Regions from separate parts of the Modestobacter lacusdianchii genome, predicted to be linked through region 2. Evidence: predicted binding sites of a transcription regulator. Region 2 holds the regulator's gene; the other holds the start of a gene.
The links. The regulator LexA, encoded in region 2, represses DNA repair genes until DNA is damaged. The targets are predictions, from matches to a motif close to TCGAACANNTGTTCGA.

Region 1 (6,797 bases), on a different contig from region 2:
GAACGCGCCACCGGTGCAACTGGACCGGGAGACGGGGTGAGCGTGGCCACCGGCGCGGAGGGGGCGCATCTTCGGGCCGTTTCTGGTTGCAGTTCTGGTTGCAGTTGGTACAGATCGATCTTGGTTCGCAGTCGTTCGCCGTCGTCCGGGAGAGCAACGATCGCCTGTTCAGCAGGCCTTTTCGGACATCCGCGAACGTCCGCGAACGTCGTCAGGTCGGCCTGGCAGTGTGGGGGTCAGGGGTTCGAGTCCCCTCAGCTCCACTCTTGCGACCAGGCCGTCTCTCCGAGAGAGGCGGCCTGAGTCATTTCCGGCCACCTCATAAACCTCGATACGAGTGTCAGCCCCACCAGATACGGTCGACCACATGAAGAAGTGGGTGGTGCCTGAGCACTCAAACAAGGCCGTCCAACGGGCGAGCCGGGTGATCGGCAAGGGGACCGCGACGTCCGAGGAGAGTCAGGCGGCGCGTGACATCCTGAGCAACTACCGCCTGGCTCACGCGTTCCCGCTGAACGCGGTCACTGTGACTGTCCGTCAGCGCGCGCTCAACGTGAACCAAAATGCCGTCGTGGCTGAGCGCCGAAAGCGTCTCCCCACGATTATCGACAAGCTGAAGCGCCACCCGACGATGAGCGTAACGACCATGCAAGATCTCGGGGGCTGTCGGGTGGTCTTTGAGACCGTCGCCGAGGTCGACGAGTTGGTCGCCATTCTGGTGAATTCTCCGCGGACTAAGAACCGTGTTCAGAAGGTCCACGACTACCTGCGTGATGGGCCGGGGCCACGCAGTTCCGGTTATCGCGGCGTCCACCTTGTATACGAGTACGGAGCCTCGAAGAAGGAGTACCACGGCCTGCGGATCGAGTTGCAAGTGCGCACCCAGTTGCAGCATGCGTGGGCGACGGCGGTCGAAACCATGGACCTCTTCTCGGGTAGTGAGCTGAAGTATGGGAAGGGTGACTCGGACCTCCTTCGATTCTTCGTCCTGGTTGCGTCACTGATGGCCCACGAGGAGGGCACTGCCTCGGTACCGGGCGCCGAGGGCACGCCCGAAGTGTTGGCGGGCGAGTTGGCGCGGCTGGAGAAGCGCGTCGGCGTCCTGACTCGACTTCGCGGCTATGCGGCGATCGTCGGTGAGCACGCGAAGACTGACCGCCGAAACACTCTGACTCTTGAACTGGAGCGGCGCGAGGGTCGGCTCACGGTGACAGTTCACGAAACGCTGGCCGATGCGGAAGCGCGGCTGACCGCATTGGAGGCCCTAAACGACGAGAACCTTGACGCAGTTCTCATCAACATTGCATGCATCGGCCAGCTTCGCGACGCTTACCCGAACTACTTCGCGGACACCAGTCGCTTCACCAATTTCGTTAGGGGTCATCTGGACGGCCGACTGGATCTAGGATCCTGAGAGTGAGAGGGGAGCTCGCTTTCCGAGCCCCCCAGGCTAAGCCACAATTTGTCGTGCGTCCCGAAGTTTCGCCCAAATCGTTCAGCCCTGGTTGATCAGGTCGCCCACCCGCTCGGTGGGCGGCTCGATTGGTACGCGGCAGGGCTGCGTCGACCTTCACGCTGTTGGTGCTGCCGCGCGCGGACGGCACCGGTGGTGCGCTGTCTCGCAGTTAGGGCGCCGGATCGTCAGTACGGCAGCGATGACGCCGAACGGGGCTCCGCCTCCAGCGAGTTCGTCAACGAATCGTCACACGTTGCGAATGATTTTGCGATGCAGGACAACTCGCGGGAGTTCGACGCGTTGTCGGGGTAGGTCGTCAGGCGTGCGCAAAATCCTGACTTAGGTTGACCATGGAATAAGGCGGGCGCTAACGAAATCGGCATCGCCTGCTGCCTGGTGGCGCTGGCCTCATCTAGAGGCGACCTGCTATGGCACGTCGACCCGACTGCGCATCGGGGGAGCCGACTCAATATCTCATGAAAGAGGGAATTAGGTCAGGAAAGGTCATTCTTCCGAAACCCCTCTCTGACGCCCAAGCTAGTCTTTTCGTCGGCGATCTGCTGGTAGGCTCTTCTCAGCCTCGCGAGAGCCTTGTCTTCAAGAGCCAAGCGGGCTGATATGTCCGCCATAAAACCTTCGAGCGTGTCGTCCTCGACGCCTGCTAGCCGAGCTTTGTAATGGAACTCGTGAGTAACGTCGGCCCATGCGTCTTGGAGTTTTGTCCTCACCTGCAACTCGCAAGTCATATCGTCTTGAACGATCGCAATCTTCCCCTCTTCTCGCAGCGCACTGTCGTATGAGACATTGCAATCTAGGTGGATCGACCTGTATCCAGACTGCTTAGGGTTCGTGGTGTAATCGCTCAATGCATCGTGAACCTGCAGATGAGAAGATGTTCGCATCAAGTCGATGAAGCCGTAGCAATCTTCCGGGAACCAGCAGACGACGCGTGCTCCTATTAGGTCGCCGACGACTTCTGTCGGGTAGTAGAACTGGGGCCAATTCTTGTCGGCAAGCTTTCGCTTGAAGCTGACGGCTGACTTCACTCGTGCGGACACTTCTATTGCCTCTGGTGGCAAGGCATTCTGCAGTGTATACGCGCGAGCAAGCTGCCTCAGTCGTAAGCTCAAAATTTCGCGAATCTGTTCCAAGTCGTCTGAGTATCTTGCATAGAACCGGTCGACTCTCGCTGCGAGCTCTTCCGCTGATAGAGCTGGTGTCGTCGACGTGGGCGTCGACGTCGACGTGGGCGTGGGCGGCGTCAGTCGCATGTCTGCAGGACTTGATGCGTCAGTCACGTTGCTTCTTCCATCAGCGGGCGGTGGACCCGTCGCGGACAAGACCTTGGAGATTCTGTCACCCAGAGTCGTTTCGGACAGCTCATCCGGCCAGTGTCGGCGGTGGGCGATTCGCACGCCTCGCCGAACTCTGCGAGCGTCCTTCGCTCGAATCTTGCGGTGATGGTCGAGCAGAAAGTGGGTCAGCCCCAGTAGGTGGCAGCGGGGTACTCGCGCCGCCCCGCCGCGAATGGCACGCGTTCAAAGTCGAGATTGCGAGCGCCGTCGGCTGTCGCAGCGCGACGGCTCCCCCGAGTGATCGGCCACCGTTGCCCTGTCGCTCCCGGTTGGCGGCGCCGTCGGGGCGAGGCCCTCGTATAGGCAGGTGTTGATGTTGACGCTGGTATCGGTGGTGCGCTGGTAGGGCTCCATGGGAACGGCGTCCTGTGCCTGCTCGGCGAAGCCGTCGTGGTGGTGTCTCCCGACAGGCGGTCGCACGCGGACGGCGGTGACAGGCGGGTGACGCCGGGGTGACGGCGCCCGGGGACAGTCACCCGCGGAGCGCCGGTCAGTCGTGCGCGAGTCCCCGGGGAGGGCACCGTGAAGCTCGCCGTGTTCATGGACGGGACCTGGAACGACCCGAGCGACGACACCAACGTCGACCGGCTCTGCGGCCGGGTTCCCGAGACCCCACGCGGGCCCGGCGGTGCGGGGCAGCAGAAGCACTACGTCAGCGGCGTCGGCAGCCGGCGGTGGGACCGGCTGTGCGGCGGGGTGCTCGGCCCTGCGGGCTGCCTGAGCCGTCGGTGACGCTCCAGCTGCCCTCGGACACCAGCGCCTGGTCGGCGCCGAGTCGACGACCGGGTCGGCGCGTGGCCTGTCAAGGCCTTTGGTGGATCTGTGGACAGGGCTTTGACCTGCGGATTCAGCTGGTGTGAGTCCGCACCTGCCACTAGAATTCGTACATATGTTCGAACTGGTGGGGAGGTGTTCGGTGAGCGAGTTGATGTCGGCGCTGGACGCTATCGCCACCGACGACCTGCACGGGTTGACCGATGGCGAGGTGCTGGACCGGACGGCGTTGCTGGTGGCGGCCCGGAACCGGTTGGACGCGGAGCTGACCCGCACGGCGCGGCACGCGGCGGTGACCCAGGCCGTGGAGCACGACGGCTTGAAGTCGATGCGGTCGTGGTTCATCGGACATGTCCGCCTGTCGGCGGGGGAGGCCGATCGGATCGTGCGGTCGGGGCGGGCGTTGGCGCACTTCCCGGCGCTGGCCGCCGGGTTCGCGGCGGGAGACGTGACTGCAGCACAGTTCGACGTGGTCGCCGGCAAGGTCGGTGACAAAGAGCGGGCGCAGGCCGAGGAGCAGGGCATCGACCTGGGTGCCTTCGACGCCGTGTGGGCGGGCGTCGCGCGAGAGGCGCCGCACGCGTCGCTGGCGCAGGCGGTGCAGCAGTTCGACGACGCACTGGACCCTGACGGACCGGAACCGGACCCGACCGAGGGTCGGCGGTTCAGCATGGTCAAGCACGCCGACGGCAGTGTGTCCGGCCGGTTCGAGCTCGATGCCGTGGGTGGGGAGAAGGTGCAGACCGCGATCGAGTCGCACGTGCAGGCCGACCGGCCCAAGGGCGACACCCGCACCCGGTCCCAGCAGAACGCCGATGCCTTTGTGCAGGTGTGCGACAACCAGCTGGCGTCAGGCGAGCTACCGACGTTGCGGACGGTGAAGCCGCACGTGGTGCTGCAGCTGGACCTGGAGGACGCGGTCGACCCGGCCACCGGTCCCGGCGCTGCGCAGACCGGGTTCGGCGCCAGCATCTCCGCCGCGCGGGCCCGATGGCTGGCCTGCGACGCCGACATCTCCCGGATCGTCATGGGCCCCGACGGGGAACCGTTGGACCTGGGCCGCAAGCACCGGGTGGTCACCCCCGGGCTGCGTCGGGCAGTGGTGGCGCGGGACAAGACCTGCGTGTTCGCCGGGTGCGGTGCGCCGCACTGGTGGGCCGACGTCCACCACATCGTCCACTGGCTGCACGGCGGTGAGACGAAGCTCGAGAACTCCGCGCTGCTGTGCGAACGTCACCACACCAAGGTGCACCACGGGTTCTCGGTCGAGCGAGATCCCGGTGGTCGATGGCGGACCTGGCGCCCCGACGGCACCGAGATCCTCTTCGGGCCCCTGCTGCACTGAGATCTGCTCGGGCACCACGGCACTGAAGGCTCCTCGTCACCGGCATCCGGCCACGGTTCTCTCGCGGCCGGATGCCGGCGTGCGCCGCGTGTGGCCCGACCGGCGTGCGCCGCGTGTGGACCGACCGGCGTGCGCCACGTGTGGACCGGCCGGCGTGTGCCAGGTGTCGCCTGACCGGCGCGCGCCGGATATCGCCTGACCGGCGGGACCACGCGTCGTCCGTGTCACCCGCCGGGGGTTGCGGCCGGCCCCGGACCACGGCAACGTCACCCCCGGCGCGTTACGTGATCTTGCTGCGGGGCGCGGGGGACCAGGCACCACGTTCTGTCGTCGACGCCCGGGAAGCGATCCATGACCGGCACCGTGCTCCGCCACTCCGTCCTCTCGCTCACCCTGCTCGCGGTGCTGCTCGCCGCCGGTGTGGGCGCGCTCCTGCTTCTCGGTGCCCCGCTGTGGGTGCCGGTCGTGCTGGCGGTCGTGGTGGTCAGCGCGCAGTACGCGGTCGCCCCGTACCTGATCCAGTGGCTCATCCCCGCCCGCCGGATCGCCTGGACCGGCGAGCGCTACGACACCGACCTCGAGGTCGGGGCCATCGTCGCCCGGCGGTGCGCGGAAACCGGCCTGAAGCCGGTGCGGCTGGGCATCGTCGAGGACGGGACACCGAACGCCTTCACCTTCGGCCACACCCGCGGCAACGCCCGCATCTACGTCACCAGCGGGCTGCTGGAACGCCTCGACGAGCGCGAGCTGGACGCCGTCGTCAGCCACGAGGTCGGGCACGTCAAGCAGAACGACGTCCTGGCCATGGCGATCGCCAGCACCGTGCCGATCCTGCTGTACTACGTCTTCCTCTCACTCCGCGGCAACGGCAACGCGAACACGGCCATCCCCGCGGTGGTCAGCTTCGTCGGCTACCTGCTCTCCCAGCTGGTCGTGCTCTCCCTCGGTCGCGCCCGCGAGCTCGGCGCCGACCACTACAGCTGCTCGGTCACCGGCGACGGTGACGCGCTGTGCTCGGCCCTGGTCACCATCGGCTACGGCATGGGCCAGGTGGACGCCCAGCTGGCCGCCGCCGTGCAGGAGGCCAAGGAGAGCAAGGACAAGGACCAGCAGAAGGTGCTGGCCAAGGTGGAGGGGCGGCACCAGCGGATGCGGGCGGCCGGCGTCCTGGGCATCGCCGACCAGGCGCAGGGCGCCACCGTCCTGGCCGCGCGGGAGCGCGGCCTCGACCCGCGCGAGGTGATCGGCGCGCTGCGCTGGGACACCTGCAACCCTTGGGCGCGCTGGACCCAGCTGTTCAGCACCCACCCGCTGATCGTGCGGCGCATCGGCGCGCTGGAGGACAGCGGCCTGCCCGGCGCCCCGACGCGGTGGAGCGCCCACGAGGTGGCGCGCTCCTGCGTGGGCCTCGAGGTCACCCGGGCCCGGCGCCGGTTCTGGCTGGAGCTCCCGGTCCGGTACCTGCCGTTCATCGCGGTGCTGGTCGGCGCCGTCGCCTGGGGCTCGGACGACTGGCTGCTGCTCGCCCAGGCGGCCACCGTCGGAGGCGTCGCGCTCGTCGTGCGCACCGCGTTCAGCCGGCCGCTCGCACCCAGCCGCCCCGTCTCCCGGGTGACCGAGCTGCTCACCCGGCTCGACGCCAGCCCGGTCACCGGCCTGCCGGTCGAGATCCGCGGCCGGATCATCGGCCGCGGCACCCCCGGCTACGCGCTGAGCCCGGACCTCGTCGTCCAGGACGAGTCCGGCTTCGTGCCCGTGCTCTACCTGCAGCCCTGGCCGTTCGCCCGCAGCCTCTTCGGGCTGCTCCAGGCCCCCGACCTCATCGACACCGACGTCGTCGTGCGCGGCTGGTACCGGCGCAGCCCCG
Region 2 (6,797 bases):
GACCGTCTTGCTGATCGCGCCGGAGATGAACGGCTGCACCGCGGCCATCATCCGGACGTGGCCCATCGGGGAGATGGAGCGCTCGCCCATCGCGCAGTCGAACACCTCGTAGTGCTCGGGGCGCAGGCTCGGGGCGTCGACGACGTGCCCGTGCTCGGCGATGTACTCGACGATCGCCTCGACCTGCTCCTCCTGGTAGCCCAGGCTCTTCAGCGCCCGCGGGACCGTCTGGTTGACGATCTGCATGGAGCCGCCGCCGACCAGCTTCTTGAACTTGACCAGCGAGAAGTCCGGCTCGATGCCGGTCGTGTCGCAGTCCATCATGAAGCCGATGGTGCCGGTGGGGGCCAGCACCGAGGCCTGCGCGTTGCGCCAGCCGTTCTCGGCGCCGATGGCCAGGCAGTCCTGCCACTGCTGGGTGGCGACCTTGAGCACGTCGGCGTCGTCGGCGCCGACCGGGCGGATGGCGTCGTTGGCCGCGGCGTGCTTGCGCATCACCCGGGCGTGGGCGTCGGCGTTGCGGGCGAAGCCCTCGTAGGCGCCGACGACGCCGGCCAGCTCGGCGGAGCGGCGGTAGGCGGTGCCGGTCATCAGCGAGGTGATCGCCGCCGCCAGCGTCTGGCCGCCCCGGGAGTCGTAGGCGTGGCCGGTGGCCATCAGCATCGCGCCGAGGTTGGCGTAGCCGATGCCCAGCTGCCGGTAGGCCCGGGTCGTCTCACCGATCGGGTCGGTCGGGAAGTCGGCGAAGCAGATGGAGATGTCCATCGCGGTGATGATCAGCTCGACGGCCTTGACGAAGTTCTTGGCGTCGAACGTGCCGTCGTCCTTGAGGAACTTCATCAGGTTCAGCGACGCCAGGTTGCACGAGCTGTTGTCCAGGCTCATGTACTCCGAGCAGGGGTTGGACGCGTTGATCCGCCCGGTCTCGGGGTTGGTGTGCCAGTCGTTGATCGTGTCGTCGTACTGGATGCCCGGGTCGGCGCACTCCCAGGCGGCCTTGGTGACCTTGCCGAACAGCTCACGGGCGTCGACGGTCTCGATCACCGAGCCGTCGGAGCGGGCGCGCAGGCCGAACTCGGTGCCGTTCTCGACCGCACGCATGAACTCGTCGTTGACCCGGACCGAGTTGTTGGCGTTCTGGTACTGGACGCTGGTGATGTCCTTGCCGCCCAGGTCCATGTCGTACCCGGCGTCCCGCAGCGCGCGGATCTTGTCCTCCTCGCGCGCCTTGGTCTCGATGAACTCCTCGATGTCGGGGTGGTCGATGTCGAGGACGACCATCTTCGCCGCGCGGCGGGTGGCGCCACCGGACTTGATCGTGCCGGCGGAGGCGTCGGCGCCGCGCATGAAGGAGACGGGGCCGGAGGCGGTGCCGCCGGAGGAGAGCAGCTCCTTGGAGGAGCGGATGCGGGAGAGGTTGAGGCCGGCGCCGGAGCCGCCCTTGAAGATCAGGCCCTCTTCCCGGTACCAGTTCAGGATCGAGTCCATCGTGTCGTCGACCGCGAGGATGAAGCAGGCGCTCACCTGCTGCGGGGAGGCGGTGCCCACGTTGAACCAGACGGGCGAGTTGAAGCTGAACACCTGGTGCAGCAGCATCCAGGTCAGCTCGTGCTCGAAGACCTCGGCGTCGGCCTCGCTGGCGAAGTAGTCGTGCTCGCGGCCGGCCGCGCCGTAGGTCAGCACGACGCGGTCGATGAGCTGACGGAGGCTGGTCTCGCGCTGCGGGCTGCCGACCGCACCCCGGAAGTACTTCGTGGTGACGATGTTGGTGGCGTTGATGCTCCACTCGGCCGGGAACTCGACCCCGCGCTGCTCGAAGTTGATCGAGCCGTCCCGCCAGTTGGTCATGACGACGTCGCGGCGCTCCCAGACGACCTCGTCGTAGGGGTGCACACCAGCGGTGGTGAACACGCGCTTCACCTTCAGCCCCTTGCCCCGGGTGGGGGCCTTGGCGGCGGTGCGGCGGTTGCGGCTGGTGGCGACGCGGTCGGCTGTCTCGGTCAAGGCGTGCTCCCCTGGAAGGCGTTCGGGTGTGCGAGTGGTGGCTGCGACGTCGATGGGCGTCGGGAGGCGGTGGTCGGTGCTGCTGACGGCACGGGCGCCGGTGTCAGCGGGACGGGGCGGGCCCGGCGGCGTCGCCGGGCGGGGCCCCGTCAGCGGGGTCGGTGGACTCCGGGTCAGTGGAGTCGGACTCGGGGCGGCCGGTGGCCCCGTAGCGGAGCCGCCGGAGCTCGGCGATCTCCTTCTCGAAGTCGGCCGCGGAGCTGAAGGACCGGTACACGCTGGCGAACCGGAGGTAGGCCACCTCGTCGAGGTAGCGGAGCGGGCCCAGGATGGCCAGGCCGACCTCGTTGCTCGGCACCTCGGCGGACCCCGTGGCCCGCACGGCGTCCTCGACCTTGGCGGCGAGGACGGCCAGCTGAGCCTCGTCGACGGGCCGGCCCTGACAGGCCCGGCGCACCCCGGCGATGACCTTGTTGCGGTCGAAGGGCTCGCTGACGCCGCTGCGCTTGACGACGGCGAGCACCGGCTCCTCCACGGTGGTGAACCGGCGGCCGCAGACCGGGCAGGACCGACGACGACGGGTGGTCGCCCCCTCGTCGGTCTCCCGCGAGTCGACGACCCGACTGTCAGGGCTGTGGCAGAAGGGACAGCGCACCGGGCACCTCCTCGATCGGCGGGCCGCGAGAGCGACCGTCCGACGCTCCCTGTGGACCGACCGGGGGACATCCGGTGGATGTCCTGGGACTGACCTGGGGAAGCGCCTGTGGATGAGAACTACATCTCTGTCACACAAGATGTTGGGGTCAGGTTAGCTCCCGACCCCTACAGGTACGCAACCCCGGGGCGGCGTGTCGTCTTCCTCCGTCGCGTCCGCCCCGTCCGCACCAGGCGTGGAGCGCCACTGCCACCCAGCCCTGAGGCCACTGCCGGGCAGGTCAGGGCAGCTCCAGCTCCGCACCGGGCAGCAGGTCGACGCTGTCGAGCCCGTTGAGCTCCACGATCGCGTCGACCACCGCCCGCGGGTCCTCCTCCGGCGCGACCTCCCGGGCGATGGACCACAACGTGTCCCCCGACTGGACGACGACGGTCGAGGAACCGGCCAGCCGGAGGCCGCCGTCCCGGTCACCGAGCTCGACGACGACCACGGTGGCCGCAGCGATCGACAGACCGATGGCGACCGACAGCCCGGCGGCCACCCGCCGGCCACGGTCGGTCAGCCGCAGTGGCGCCGGACCGAGGTCGTACGGCGGCCACTCCCCCGCGACCCTGCCGGTGGCGGACCCGTCGCGCCCGCACCCGCCCCGCACCGGACGGGCCGCGGCGACCCCGTCGACCCGGACGGGTCGACCACCCGGCCTGGCCGGGTCGCGCCGGGCGACGGCCGGCGCGACGGACTGGGCACCCCGGACCCCGACGGCACGGGCCGGCGCCGGGCGGGCCGAGGCCGGCCGGACCGGACCCGGGCGGGACGACGCCGGGGTGGAGGCGGTGAGGCTGCGCTGCGGGCTGACCATCGGGACGCTCCTGCTGTCTGACTGTGCCGGACGGGACGACGACCGAGGGACCGGGCGACCAGGTGGTGCACTCGAACGCCTGTTCGACTCGAACGTCTGTGCGATGTCTACCGCACGGCAGTGACAGATCCACCCCTCGACACCGGATTTCTTCGAACACCTGTTTGAACTACACCGGTGCAACCCGCTACGGTGCACCTGCGATCGACACGGGGCCGCCCTGCCCGGCCACCGGCCCGGCGGCCGGGCGCCCCGGTCGACAGGCACCCGGAGACGCTGCCCCGGCAGCCGGACGAGGAGGACACATGGCGGCCGACGGCCCGACAGCAGACGGCGGCGCGAGCTCCTCCCGGCGCACGCGCGCCACGGACGACGACGCCGTCGCGGGTGGTGGCGCGGCGGTCCGCGAGTTCCCCGACCGCGGCGAGGCCGGCGACGGCCTGACCCAGCGGCAGCGCCGGGTGCTCGAGGTCATCCGCGACTCCATCGAGCGGCGCGGCTACCCGCCCTCGGTCCGGGAGATCGGCGAGGCCGTCGGCCTGTCCTCGGCCTCGTCGGTGGCCCACCAGCTGTCGGTGCTGCAGCGCAAGGGCTGGCTGCGGCGCGACCCGAACCGGCCCCGCGCGCTCGACGTCCGGCTGCCCGGCGACACCCCCGGGGCGCCCGCCGCCGACCCGGCCGCGCTGGCCGGCGCCGGGGCCGGCAGCGGCCTCGACGAGGCCGCCACCCCCCGCCCCACGTACGTGCCGCTGGTCGGCCGGATCGCCGCCGGTGGTCCGGTCCTGGCGGAGCAGGCCGTGGAGGACGTGTTCCCGCTGCCGCGGGAGCTGGTCGGCGAGGGCACCCTCTTCATGCTGAAGGTGGCCGGCGACTCGATGGTCGACGCGGCGATCTGCGACGGCGACTGGGTCGTCGTCCGCCAGCAGCCGACCGCGGAGAACGGCGAGATCGTCGCGGCCATGATCGACGGCGAGGCGACGGTGAAGACCTACAAGCGCCGCGACGGGCACGTGTGGCTGCTGCCGCACAACGACGCCTACGAGCCGATCCCCGGCGACGACGCCACCGTGCTGGGCCGCGTGGTCACGGTGCTCCGCCGGGTTTGACCCACCTGTCGACAGCCGGCGACCCCGCGGGGTCGCCGGCCGTCTCGGGGAATGCCGTTCAGCGCCGCTGGTAGTCCCCGTCCCGCTTCTCGAAGAACGCCCGGAGCGCCTCCTGGTGGTCCTCGGTCCGGAACATCTCCAGGAAGCGCTGGGTCTGCAGCGCCTGCCCCTGAGCGAAGTCCATCTCGAACGCGCCGGTGACCGCCTGCTTGGTGACCTCGACCGACAGCGGAGCCCGGGTGGCGATCCGCTGGGCCTTGGCGAGCGCGGCGTCCATCAGGTCGGCCGGCTCGTGCACCTCGGTCACCAGCCCCCAGTTCAGCGCCTGCTGGGCGGTGTACCGGGCCCCGGTCAGCAGGATCTCCTTCGCCGGCCCTAGCCCCACGACGCGCGGCAGCCGCCAGAAGCTCACGATGAGCCCGACGTTGACGCCGGCCGCGACGAAGAAGGCGTCCGTGGAGGCGATCCTGATGTCGCAGCAGAGGGCGAACTCCAGTCCCCCGCCGATCGTCGGGCCGTTGATGGCGGCGACGACCGGCGTCCGGAAGTGCTGCACGCCGTTGAGCACCCGGCCGAACTCGGCCAGATAGTCGGTGAGCTGCTCGTCGGTCATCGACTGGTCCTCACCGAGGTGGGCGCCCGCGGTGAACGCCCGCCCCTCGCCGGTGATCACCAGGCAGCGGACCTGCTCGTCGGCGTCGAGGACGTCCAGCGCCCTCATGAACGACCGCCGGCTCTCCCAGCTGAACGTGTTCGACGGCGGACTGTCCAGCGTCAGGACGGCGATGTGCGGGGTCTCGTAGCGCAGCTGAACCCCGGGGCCCACGTCGGTCGTGGTCACGGTCATGCGTTCTCCTCCGAGAGTGCGGGGGTGCGGGACGGAGCGGGGCGACGGCGCCGGACGGACTCACCCGGTCGGCGGTCGAGCAGGCGCATGGCGATGACCGCCACGACGATGTTGATCAGCAGGATGACCACCGACAGGGCGCCCACCCGCTGGTACAGCGACTCGTTGGACAGGTTGTAGAGGACGGTGGCGATGGTGGGGTTGGCGCCGGTGTAGAGGAACACCGACATCTCCAGCTCCCGGAAGAGCAGGACGAAGTTGAGCAGCCCGGCCGCCAGCAACGAGGGGCGCAGCAGCGGGACGGTGATCCTCCGCCAGGTACGGGCCCACGAGGCGCCCAGGCTCCTCGAGGCCTCCTCGACCTCGGCGCCGATCTGCCCCATCCCCGCGTGCACGTAGGCGAAGGTGAGCGGCAGCGCGCTGCCCGCGTAGGCGATGAGCAGGATCGACATCGACCCGCCCAGCCCGAACGGCGGGGCGGCGTACGCGATGATCAGCCCGATCCCCAGGACGGCGCCGGGGAAGGCGAGCGGCGCGGCCATCGCCGGCGCGATCACTGCGTTGCTGCGGGCCCGGGTCCGGTGCACCAGCCAGGAGGCCAGCAGCGCGAGAGCGAGGGCGATCACCGTCGCCGCGAGGGCGAGGAGGAGGCTGTTGCCCATCGCCGCGGTGATCAGTGGCTGGCTGAACACCTGCTCGTAGTTGCCGGTCAGGGTGAAGTTGTCCGCCCCGAACGGCCGGCCCAGCGCCTCCCGGAACGACGTCGCCAGCAGGATGCCGAACGGCAGCACGATGCTGAGGACGACGACCAGCGAGCAGAAGGCCAGCCCGGCGGCCCGCGCCGCCGGCCCGAGGCGGGTGACTTCCTGACGCCCCGGCTTGCCACCGATCACGGTGAACTTCCGGCCGCCGACCAGGCGCCGCTGGACCAGCAGCAGCGCGGCGATGATCACCAGGATCGGCACCGAGATGACCGCCGCGGCCTCGATCCGGGGCGGGAACTGCATGAGGCTCAGCAGCACGGTCGGGATGGTCTGGAAGCCGGTGGGCGCCCCGAGGATGGCGACCGGGCCGAAGATGACCGCAGCGCTGACGAAGACCAGGATCGAACCCGCGATCAGGGCCGGGGCGATCACGGGGAAGGTGACCGTCCGCAGCACCCGCAGCCGGGAGGCACCCAAGCTCGCAGCCGCGTGCTCCAGGGCCGGGTCGATGCCCTCCAGCGCGGCCGAGACCGGCAGGAACACGAGCGGGTAGAGGAACAGCGAGAGGACGAAGATGATCCCCCACGGGCTGAAGATGTCGAAGGGCGCGGACTCCAGGCCG

Region 1: ACJTNH_RS13520 (DUF222 domain-containing protein) is a predicted target of LexA. The motif match lies at 3,693-3,708, and genes of this name have one in related genera.

What each region holds. Positions count from the first base shown of each region.
Region 1 is NZ_JBJJTJ010000017.1:44,693-51,489, forward strand. Features, by position in the region: gene ACJTNH_RS13505 (RelA/SpoT domain-containing protein) at 368-1,414, shown strand; gene ACJTNH_RS13510 (GTP pyrophosphokinase) at 1,951-2,502, opposite strand; gene ACJTNH_RS13515 (hypothetical protein) at 3,334-3,543, shown strand; gene ACJTNH_RS13520 (DUF222 domain-containing protein) at 3,728-4,930, shown strand; gene ACJTNH_RS13525 (M48 family metalloprotease) at 5,282-6,797, shown strand, end outside.
Region 2 is NZ_JBJJTJ010000003.1:148,527-155,323, forward strand. Features, by position in the region: gene ACJTNH_RS03315 (vitamin B12-dependent ribonucleotide reductase) at 1-2,004, opposite strand, end outside; gene nrdR (transcriptional regulator NrdR) at 2,108-2,659, opposite strand; gene ACJTNH_RS03325 (LysM peptidoglycan-binding domain-containing protein) at 2,940-3,518, opposite strand; gene lexA (transcriptional repressor LexA) at 3,824-4,624, shown strand; gene ACJTNH_RS03335 (enoyl-CoA hydratase/isomerase family protein) at 4,683-5,471, opposite strand; gene ACJTNH_RS03340 (ABC transporter permease) at 5,468-6,797, opposite strand, start outside.